DNA from 2 places in the Lysinibacillus sp. UGB7 genome. Region 2 is predicted to be linked to the other one. Evidence: riboswitches for the same ligand, from Rfam matches in the RefSeq annotation. Region 2 holds a riboswitch; the other holds the start of a gene.
What was found. Region 2 has a riboswitch for lysine ahead of ACOMCU_RS19120 (amino acid permease). Riboswitches for the same ligand answer to the same signal wherever they lie in the genome.

Region 1 (5,639 bases), on a different contig from region 2:
TAATGTAAGAAAAGGGGGGGCAGGTAGGCGATGAATGATTTAATCAAACGCAAGCTTGACATTTTACCAGATCAGCCTGGCTGCTATTTGATGAAGGATAGGCAAGGCACGATTATTTATGTAGGAAAGGCCAAAATACTTAAAAACCGAGTGCGCTCTTATTTTACGGGGACACATGAGGGGAAAACACAACGCCTCGTTAGCGAAATTGAGGATTTTGAGTACATTGTGACGTCGTCAAACCTAGAAGCACTTATTTTAGAGCTTAATCTCATCAAACTGCACGATCCGAAATACAATGTCATGCTAACAGACGATAAAACATACCCATATTTAAAAATTACAAATGAAAAAAATCCACGTCTTATTACGACTCGAAAGGTAAAAAAAGATAAGGCGAAGTATTTCGGCCCATACCCAAATGCATACGCTGCAAGTGAAACTAAAAAGCTACTTGATCGTTTATATCCACTCAGAAAATGTGTGCAATTACCGTCCAAAGTTTGCTTGTACTATCATATGGGACAATGTATAGCACCTTGTGTGAAAGACATTGATGCACAAATTTATCACGATATGATTGAGGATATGACGAAGTTTTTAAATGGTGGGGTTGAAGCTGTAAAAAAAGAACTTGAAGAGAAAATGCTTGCGGCAGCTGAAAATCTAGAGTTTGAGCGGGCGAAGGAATTCCGCGATCAAATTGCTCATATCGATACAGTTATGCAAAAGCAAAAAATTGTGTCGAGTGATACGACGAACCGAGATGTGTTTGGCTATGCGGTAGAAAAGGGCTGGATGTGTGTGCAGGTCTTTTTCGTGCGACAAGGCAAACTGATTGAGCGAGATGTTTCGATTTTTCCGATTTACCAGGATGCAGAGGAAGAATTTTTAACATTTGTTGGGCGATTTTATGAGAAGCTTGAGCATATTAAGCCAAAAGAAATTTTTATTCCGCAGTCCATTGATGCAACAATTTTAACGGACTTACTTGCTGTGAAGGTGCTTACACCAAAGCGTGGTCAGAAAAAAGAGCTGGTCGAGTTGGCGACAAAAAATGCTGAAATTGCGGTTAAGGCTAAGTTCCAACTCATTGAACGACAAGAAGAGCGAACGATTGGTGCGTGTGAGGCACTCGGTGAGGCAATGGGCATATCTGCGCCACTACGCATTGAGGCATTTGATAATAGTCATATGCACGGTGCAGATGCTGTCTCGGCAATGGTTGTGTTTGTTGATGGGAAACCAGCTAAGAAAGAATATCGTAAGTACAAAACGCGCACTGCTGCAAAGCATGATGACTATGGTGCAATGCAGGAAGTGATTCGTCGTCGTTACACAAGAGTATTAAAAGAAGGCTTGCCATTGCCAGATTTAGTACTGATTGACGGTGGTAAAGGGCAAATGGAAGTTGCGCGAGAAGTGTTAGAAGATGAGCTTGGCCTAGTCATGCCAATTGCTGGCTTAGCAAAAGATGATAAGCACAATACATCACAGCTTTTATTTGGGGATCCTCCAGAAGTAATAGCGTTAAAACGTACAAGCGACGGCTTTTATTTATTACAACGTATTCAGGACGAGGTGCATCGTTTTGCGATTACATTCCTCCGACAACAGCACGAGAAAAATGCGATCCAATCGGTACTCGATGGCATTGAGGGTATTGGACCGAAGAGAAAACAACAGTTGCTAAAGCATTTTGGCTCGGTGAAGAAAATACGTGAGGCGAGTGAGCTCGCATTACAAGAAGCGGGTATGCCCGTTAATTTAGCAAGTAATATTTACGCTTATTTTCAGCAAGAGGCATTGTCAAAGGACTAGACATATGCTAACGTAAATATAAGTTTATATTCACTATTTTAGTGATGATAGAGGTGCAAGGTTAAATAGTAGCATATTGGAGGGTGGACAAACCCTTTGATGATGTGCGAAAGGGAAGCTTGCCGAAGTGGAGTATCGTTGTTTCCGATACTTTACTGGTTTTGCATTTAAGAGATGTAAGACTGTCGATTCTTGATGTTTCGGAGAGCTATCACACATGCGCAAGATTTTATATTGTACATGTTGCAGGCAGCTCTCACATTATGTGGGGCTGCCTTTTTGATGTTCCCAGCATGTTTCTTTTACATCATTCATGTATCCTCAATTTCTCAAAGTGGGTGATGAATACCAAAATGGTTTGCTAGACTGCGGAGATACAGTTGCGGATTGTACGCTAAAATCGGCCCTCACTGCGGTAAGCTATCTGAGCGAAAGCAACAGGATACTTGTATCGACAGCTAAGTGATTAACTTCATATTGGCTAGAGCACAGGTGGCAGTTGATAAGAATGACTTTTGTCAGTACAAGTCACAATCCGTATCCAAATTATACTGAGGCGTAAATGAGTTAGAAGGAGAATGATAACGATGACGAGAATTGTACTAAAATTTGGTGGAGCAGCGATAGCGTCAACAGATCGTATTCAGGAGTTCGCAAAAAAGGCAGTTGCCGAAAAAAATCGTGGACTAGATGTAGTGGTTGTGACATCAGCAATGGGACGTACTGCAAAAGAGTTAGCAAAGATGGCTCGCGATTTATCGGACGATGCTTCAAAGCGTGAACTGGATGTACTATTTTCAACAAGTTCACAAGTTGCAAGTGCGTTATGTGCGATTGCTCTTCAGGAAGCAGGTTATGATGCAGTGTCTTTAACCGGTTGGCAGGCAGGCTTACTAACTGATGCCAAGCACCGCAACGCACGCATTGGAGACGTTGCTGTCAATCGTATTGAAAAACATTTAGCGCAGGGTCAAATCGTAGTAGTTGCTGGTGAACAAGGCATTGATGGGGCTCAGAATATTACAACGCTCGGTAAAGGTGGGGCGGAAACGACAGCGGTTGCCATCGCTGCAGCAATCAATGCTGAAAGAGTAGATATTTTCACAAATGTAGAAGGCGTTTATACAGCAGATCCCAATCATATTTTAGGCGCGAAAAAGTTAAAGGAAATTTCGTATGATGAAATGTTAGAGCTTTCAAATTTAGGTTCGCATATTTTACATCCACGTGCAGTGGAACTCGCGAAGAAGTTCCAAATCCCTGTCATTATTCGTTCGTGTGAGCTGGATGTGACAGGTACCTTATTAAAGGAGGAAGTTGAAGTGGAAAAAAATTTAATCGTACGTGGTGTTGCTTTTGAATCAGACATTATTCGTTTAACAGTCGGGTATGATGCTTATTCTGATGCATCCTTAGCAGATATGTTTACGGTACTGGCAGAGAATCGCATCAATGTAGATATTATCGTACAAGCTATTATTGATGGCTTAAAGCCGTCAGTATCCTTTACGATTTTGAAAGAGGAATTTGCACAAGCTCTACACGTTTTAGAAAATAGTAAATTATCATTGGGTTTTAGCTTTGCTGATTTTGAAGTTGGCCTAGCGAAGGTTTCGATTATTGGCTCGGGAATGGCGTCCAACCCAGGTGTTGCTGCACGTATGTTTGATCGGTTACGTCGTGAGGGCATCCCTGTGAAAATGGTAAGTACCTCAGAAATTAAAGTATCCGTAGTCGTACCACAGGACGATATGATTCAAGCAGCTAATGCTTTACATGCGGAGTTTAATTTAGCTGAAGCGCTTCAAGAATAGATAATGGGGGTGTGTCGAAAATCAAGGACGCATTCTGTATAATTTGTTTATAACAATTTGTAACTTTAGTGAATATTCAGACAGTGCTGATAGTGATATTAAAGTAAGAAAGGATTGCCATTCACCATTTAATGGAATGACAATCCTTATTCGATTACTCTGTCGGAATGGTGTTCATGATACGTTCCTTCACATCCCACTTGACGGTAAACATTATAAGCTGTTGTTTTTCGCGTTTTTCATCATAGCACTCAGTCAAATAGCCTTTTGCTTGCTGAATCTGCTCCGCTATAAATCCTGCTTCAAGTCGAAAGCTTCGATTTCTAAGCTGTAAAAGTGCTGGCTCATTTGTTAAATGGAAGATACGTCCATCCTTTGATTCCTTCGTAAGTTCTAGAGTACCCCAGCAGGCATCTGCGAAAAATGCGATAAGTTCTTCTTGACTTTTACAGGGGAACTTCCGAGCAAGCTCTTTTCCAGCCCAATAAAGCACTTCATCTTCATGTTTACCAAGAATGGAAGATAGAATATGATCGCGAATTATCTCATACCCAAATGATGAGATTGTAGGAGATGGAGTATTTAACATTGATATCCTTCTTTCTTAGAATTTTCTTATAATTTGGTAGTGATAAAGTAAAGATAGATTTTTCGAGAAAAAATGACGCATCATGTACTAGATTATTACTTTAATAAGGGCTATTAAAAACTCCGAGTTGCCTTGACGCTCGTAGCTCTTGAGAGTACAATAAACATGTCATAATATTGTACCATGATGAAATACACAGTCAATGAAGTTTCATTTACAAAATGGTGACTTCTTTTGTTGTGCTATTTTAAGTACTAAGGGGGGTAACAGTCTTGTCGAAAGATCGAGAGTTTTTATGGCGCCGCTTACATTCTCTACTTGGTGTCATACCAGTAGGTTTGTTTTTGGCGTTCCACTTGTCATTAAACTTCACTGCTGTTGGCGGTGAAGAAGCTTACAATGATGCAACAGGGGCGATGGAATTAGTTCCACATTCTCTATTGTTGCTAATGGAATGGGTAATTATTTATATCCCATTAATGTTCCACGCTTTCTATGGTGTGTTCATTGCTTTTACAGCTACACCAAATACAGGTCGTTTTAGCACATACCGTAACTGGATGTTCTCATTACAACGCTTCACTGGTGTATTCCTAGTGATTTTCATTGCATGGCACATTTTCCAAACTCGTATTCAAAAAGCACTTGGAGCGCACGTTGAATATGACATGATGGCAGATATTGTTGCAAATCCATTCATGCTTGGATTCTACATTGTTGGTATTTTATCAGCAACTTTCCACTTATCAAACGGTTTATGGGCATTCTTAGTAAGCTGGGGTATTACACAATCTCCTCAGGCTCAAAAGATTGCTACTTATGTAACAAACATTATTTTCGTAATTCTAAGTGTTATGGGTGTGGCTGCAATTTTAGCTTTTGTGTAAGTACGTGAAAACTAAAAGAGGACATGCAATCATTGCAATTTTTTAAGAGGAGTGAGAAATAATCATGGCGAAAAGCAAAATAATTGTTGTCGGCGGCGGTCTAGCCGGTCTGATGGCAACGATTAAAGCAGCTGAAGTTGGTACTGAAGTTGATTTATTCTCATTAGTTCCTGTAAAACGCTCACACTCTGTATGTGCGCAAGGCGGAATTAATGGTGCGGTTAATACGAAAGGTGAAGGGGATTCTCCTTGGATTCACTTTGACGATACAGTATACGGTGGGGACTTCCTAGCGAATCAACCACCAGTTAAGGGTATGTGTGATGCAGCCCCTGGTATTATTCACTTAATGGACCGTATGGGTGTAATGTTCAACCGTACACCAGAAGGTTTACTTGACTTCCGTCGTTTCGGTGGGACTTTAATGCACCGTACAGCCTTTTCTGGTGCAACAACTGGTCAGCAATTACTATACGCACTAGACGAGCAAGTTCGTTCTCACGAAGTAGCTGGTTTAGTTAATAAATA
Region 2 (5,639 bases):
TCCAGAGAACTGCAAAACTTGTCCACTCCATTACCAAACCAGTAAAGCCGATTAAATAAAATACTGTAAAAATGACGACAAGTGGACGTTGGGATTTCATCTTGCTTGCAATAATAGGCACAACTAGAGCCATAGGTATTTGTGAAAACTGCATGGTTGAAAACATCCAGCCAGCACGGTCGGCAGCGAGACCTTGGGCAATATAAATTTCAGGAATCCATGCCGCTGTCGTATAAAATATGAGTGATTGTAACCCCATTGCGCCCGTAACAGCCCAAGCTACAGGTGATTTCCATAAAGGTATACGCGTTTTCATAGATGCGACAGTAGGTTCAGGTTTATTTGCTTGCAATTGTGGAATCCAAACCAAAATTGTTAAGACAACTAGAATAAGAGCTACCCCGAGAGCGCCTTGCCAATCAAGGGACGAATGGGCTACTGGATAGCTAATACCCGCACCTACACCTGCTGAAAGATTCATCGACACCGTGAAGAAAGCCATTAGTAAACCAACATGATAAGGAAATTTCAATTTCAGTAAGCCTGGAATAAGCACATTACCAAAAGAAATGGCAACGCCAATTAGTACCGTTCCGAGAACGAGTAATGTAGTTGTACCAAGGGAGCGTGTGACAATGCCACATGCTAATAAGATCGTGGATAAAAACAATGTCAATTCAATGCCTAATTTGCGTGCAACAACTGGTGCAAACGGTGATACTATCGCAAAAGCTAGTAATGGAATTGTTGTCAAAAAGCCAGCGAGTACGTTGGAAATGCCAAGACTTTCACGAATGAAAGAAATAATGGGACCAACGACAGTTAGTGGCATCCGTAATGTAGAAGCTATAAAAATAACACCGATGACAAGTAACAGAGTTTTTCCCTTCCAGCTAATTTTTTTGCTAGGATAAGTAGAATGTTCATTAGTTGTCAAAATAAATCCTCCTTGAATTAAAACATTAATAATTCGAACAACTATACCACTTTACCATACTATTAAAAATGGTAGAAAATTCACAAAATATTGAACATTACTATTGTTATTGAAATGTCAAAGGTCGTATGATAGACTGAATAACATCATAAATTTAATAATTACATGCCTCATGTTTGTATTGAGGTAGAGGTCGCGGTATTTATAAGTACGCTAATGGAAATGACAAGCATTAAAGATGTTAGCTGAAAGGAAATACCGCCGAAGTGTGAGGGGACTTGAAAACCTCATGCTGGGGCTGTTTCCGAAAGGAACAGAACTGTCACGTTGGAATGACGTGTTGCGCTATCATTTGAAAGAACTGGGGATTAACTTAGCCATCACAACGTTCATGTGATGGCGTTTTTTATTTCTATTCGGTAGGTATTTTATTACCTACTTACGTAAAAATAGTATCTCCGCTAACTGATATGTACGCATTAATTTACTGTACCTAAACGCAATGGTTATGAAGCGTAAAAACAATGGGTACAATTACGTCGAGGTGAATATGAGGACCTCTTATAAAAGGAAGGAAGCTTTAACGTGAGTGAAATAAAAGTTAATCAGCTTGGGCATAAACCGCCGAAGTTGAAAAAAGAACTAAAAAGTCGTCATATAACAATGATTTCGTTAGGCGGCACAATTGGTACTGGGCTATTTTTAGCTAGTGGTGGTGCCATTGCACAGGCGGGTCCTGGTGGCGCATTGCTTGCTTATGCCTTAATTGGCATTATGGTGTATTTTTTAATGACGAGCTTAGGAGAAATGGCTGCCTATATGCCTTCATCGGGTTCGTTTAGTACGTACGCAAGTAAATTTGTAGATCCAGCACTTGGTTTTGCACTTGGTTGGAATTACTGGTATAACTGGGCTATTACGATTGCAGCGGAAATTGCAGCTGTCTCTCTAATTATGAAATACTGGTTCCCAGATAGCTCGTCAGCACTTTGGACAGTATTGTTTATTGCCATCGTACTATCATTTAATCTTTTATCGGTAAAAAGCTACGGTGAAAGTGAATATTGGTTTGCCATGATCAAGGTGGCAACCGTTATTATCTTCATTATTATCAGTATTCTGATGATATTTGGGATTTTGGGAGGGCAAGCACCCGTAGGCTTCACGAATTTCTTCATTAGCGATGGGCCATTCCATGGTGGATTCCTTGCTACATTTGGTATCTTCTTAGCAGCAGGATTCTCGTTCCAAGGGACAGAGCTTCTAGGCATTACAGCTGGGGAAACAGATGACCCAGGAAAAAATATTCCAAAAGCAGTGAAATCCGTTTTCTGGCGTATTATTTTATTCTATATTTTAGCGATTGCAGCAATTGGTATGCTCATTCCGTTTACAGATGCACGTTTACTATCTGAAGATATTGCGGTATCTCCATTTACGCTAGTATTTGATCGATTAGGAATTGCCTTTGCGGCTTCCCTGATGAATGCGATTATTTTAACAGCTATGCTTTCGGCGGGGAACTCAGGGCTATATGCGTCATCGCGTATGCTATGGCAATTAGCCGTGGATGGCCATGCACCAAAATTCTTTATGAAGTTAAGTCGCCGTGGGATTCCAATTTATGCTTTAATGGCGACATTAGCAGTAGGCAGTCTTGCATTTCTAGCATCATTTTTTGGTGACGGGGTTGTCTATATATGGCTTCTAAATGCCTCAGGTATGTCAGGCTTCATTGCATGGCTCGGTATTGCCTTTAGCCACTACCGTTTCCGTAGAGCTTTTGAGGCTCAAGGCTTAGATTCGAAATTACTACCTTATAAAGCAAAGCTATATCCATTTGGACCAATCTTTGCATTTACGGTTTGTATGATTGTTGTAGTTGGTCAAAACTACACGGCCTTTACAGGTGAAACAATTGACTGGAATGGTGTATTTGTTTCATACATTGGAATACCACTGTTTTTAGCATTATGGATTGGCTTTAAAGTGAAAAATAAAACGAAAATGATTCCGCTTAAGGACTGTGATTTGAAAGTGGAAAAATAGAACATAGCTAAAGGGCTATCCTGTAAGTCATTGTAATATGACGAACGGGATAGCTTTTTTGATTTTATATAAAAATATTACGAATTTCTTTTTTATGGTAAGGTATTATAGATATGGAAAGTTATTATAATCAAAAGGTATTTTTAATGATGAAAAGTTTCTCTTAAGAAGAGGTGCATATTATGCAAAAACATATATTACTAGTAGAAGACGATGAAGCCATTCGAGAAATGGTGGAAAATTTTTTATTGATGGAGGGATATCTCGTTACTTCTGTCTTAAATGGTGAAGAGGCTGTACAACAATGCGTAAGTACTTCGTTTGATTTAGTTATTTTGGATATTATGATACCAAAACTGGATGGATTAGAAGTTTTAAAGATTATTCGTCAAAAAGAAGCACTTCCAATTATTATCATGTCCGCAAAAGATAGTGATGTCGATAAAGCACTCGGATTAGGCTTAGGAGCCGATGATTATATTGCAAAACCTTTTTCAATGTTGGAGTTTTCAGCTAGGGTAAAAGCTGCCATAAGAAGAGCGACAAAGTATGCGCATCATATAGAAGAACAGCAAGATGTATTGATAATTGGTGATTTAACAATTGATATTATCAATTTTTCTGTAGAAAAAAATCAGCAAAAAGTCAAGCTTACCTCAAAAGAGTTTGGCATCTTAAAACTGTTTGCGACTAATTGTAATCGAGTATTTACAAAGCAGCAAATCTATCAACTGATTTGGAATGACGAATACTATGGTGATGAAAATATTATCAATGTCCATATAAGGAGACTACGAGAAAAAATTGAAGATGATCCATCCAATCCCCAATACATTAAAACATTATGGGGAATTGGCTATAAGTTAGAAGGTTGATCGTATGGTTATGTTACTATCTATTATTATTGTATTACTCATCGGAATTACTTGTTTTCAGGTGAAAGACAAGAAAAATCAAAATACAACTATTCATTACATGCGTAAAAAGCTGCAATCCATAATGACTGAACAAACAAATGAAAAAATTCTAGTTTCGACAGCTAATCATGAAACAAAGCAATTACTCAATGCTATGAATACATTACTGGATCATAATCAAAGAATATTGGCTACACATCGGAAAATGGAAGGTTCTATGAAAAAGATGCTGGCTAATATTTCACACGATCTCAAAACGCCGCTAACTGTTGTCCTTGGATATATCGAGATGCTACAACTAGACAAGCCTATAAGCGGTGAAGAGCGACAACGATTGCTCTCAGGGGTTCATGCTAAAACACTGGAAGTATTGAGCATTATCCATACATTCTTCGATCTTGCTAAAATTGAAGCAGGAGACACAGATTATCCAATAACTAAGATAAATGTGAGTGAAATCTGTAGAAAAAACATCCTGTCATTTTACGATATAGTAACGTCTATGGGACTCAAAATAGACATTGCAATACCAGAAACACCTGTTTTTGCACTCGGCAATGAAGAAGCACTGGATAGAATTTTGAACAATTTACTGTCCAATGCACTTGCATATGGCGCAGAAGGGAATGTAATTGGCCTAGTGGTTAGACATGACGACGTCGCTATATATGTTGATGTATGGGATCGTGGGAAGGGTATCGATGAATACCATGTAGATAATGTTTTTGAAAGAATGTATACGCTAGAAGATTCAAGAAATAAATCATTCCAAGGAAGTGGGCTTGGCTTAACGATAACGAAAAGACTTGTAGAAATAATGAATGGCTCCATTCACCTTTCCAGTATCCCCTATGAGAAAACGGTTTTTACTGTTTCTCTAAAAAGAATGATGTATTAAACGAATCTGCTTGTGGAGCTGATAATGCTCTACAGGCTTTTTACTTCATTTAAGAAATAAGTAAGAATCAAGTAATAAAATAGAGAGCTTTACTTTTTATAATAAAGAAAGACACATATTAGGGAGAGGTAAAGATGACTTATATTGTGAAAACAAACCAACTTACAAAAGTATATGAAGGAAAAGAAGTTGCTTCTGACGTCAATATGCATGTGAAGAAAGGGGAGATATATGGTTTTTTGGGTCCCAATGGTGCAGGGAAAACGACTGTAATGAAAATGCTAACAAACCTTACAAAGCCAACAAGTGGGGATATCGAAATCTTCGGCGAAAAATTAACGGATCAATCCTACGAAGTACTAAAAAGAATGGGGACCATTATTGAATACCCAATTTTCTATGAGAAGTTAACTGCCAGAGAAACCCTAGAACTACATTGCGAATATATGGGGTATTACGACAAAAATGAAATTAGTCATGTACTAGATTTAGTAAAGCTAACCAAAACGGATAGCAAGCGTGTAAAAGACTTTTCACTTGGCATGAAACAGCGATTGGGCATTGCACGAGCAATTATTACAAAACCAGAATTACTTATCCTAGATGAGCCGATAAACGGACTTGATCCCATTGGGATCAAAGAGCTCCGTGAGTTATTCGTTATGCTATGTAAAGAATATGGCATAACAATTATTATTTCAAGTCATATTTTAGGAGAAATCGAACTGTTGGCTGACACGATTGGTGTTATTAATAACGGGAGACTAATAACAGAGGTATCAATGGAAACTATCAATCGTAGTCAAACAGATTATATTGAAGTGATTGTGAATGATGG

Region 1: it holds a riboswitch for lysine, as region 2 does, so the genes downstream of both, ACOMCU_RS23955 (aspartate kinase) here and ACOMCU_RS19120 (amino acid permease) in region 2, are expected to answer to the same signal.

What each region holds. Positions count from the first base shown of each region.
Region 1 covers NZ_JBMGUV010000039.1:25,641-31,279, forward strand. Annotated here, with positions in the region: gene uvrC (excinuclease ABC subunit UvrC) at 31-1,821, shown strand; lysine riboswitch at 1,862-2,040, shown strand; gene ACOMCU_RS23955 (aspartate kinase) at 2,409-3,635, shown strand; gene ACOMCU_RS23960 (YslB family protein) at 3,790-4,224, opposite strand; gene ACOMCU_RS23965 (succinate dehydrogenase cytochrome b558 subunit) at 4,497-5,111, shown strand; gene sdhA (succinate dehydrogenase flavoprotein subunit) at 5,176-5,639, shown strand, end outside.
Region 2 covers NZ_JBMGUV010000024.1:362-6,000, forward strand. Annotated here, with positions in the region: gene ACOMCU_RS19115 (CynX/NimT family MFS transporter) at 1-937, opposite strand, end outside; lysine riboswitch at 1,117-1,293, shown strand; gene ACOMCU_RS19120 (amino acid permease) at 1,523-2,986, shown strand; gene ACOMCU_RS19125 (response regulator transcription factor) at 3,169-3,861, shown strand; gene ACOMCU_RS19130 (sensor histidine kinase) at 3,866-4,801, shown strand; gene ACOMCU_RS19135 (ABC transporter ATP-binding protein) at 4,936-5,639, shown strand, end outside.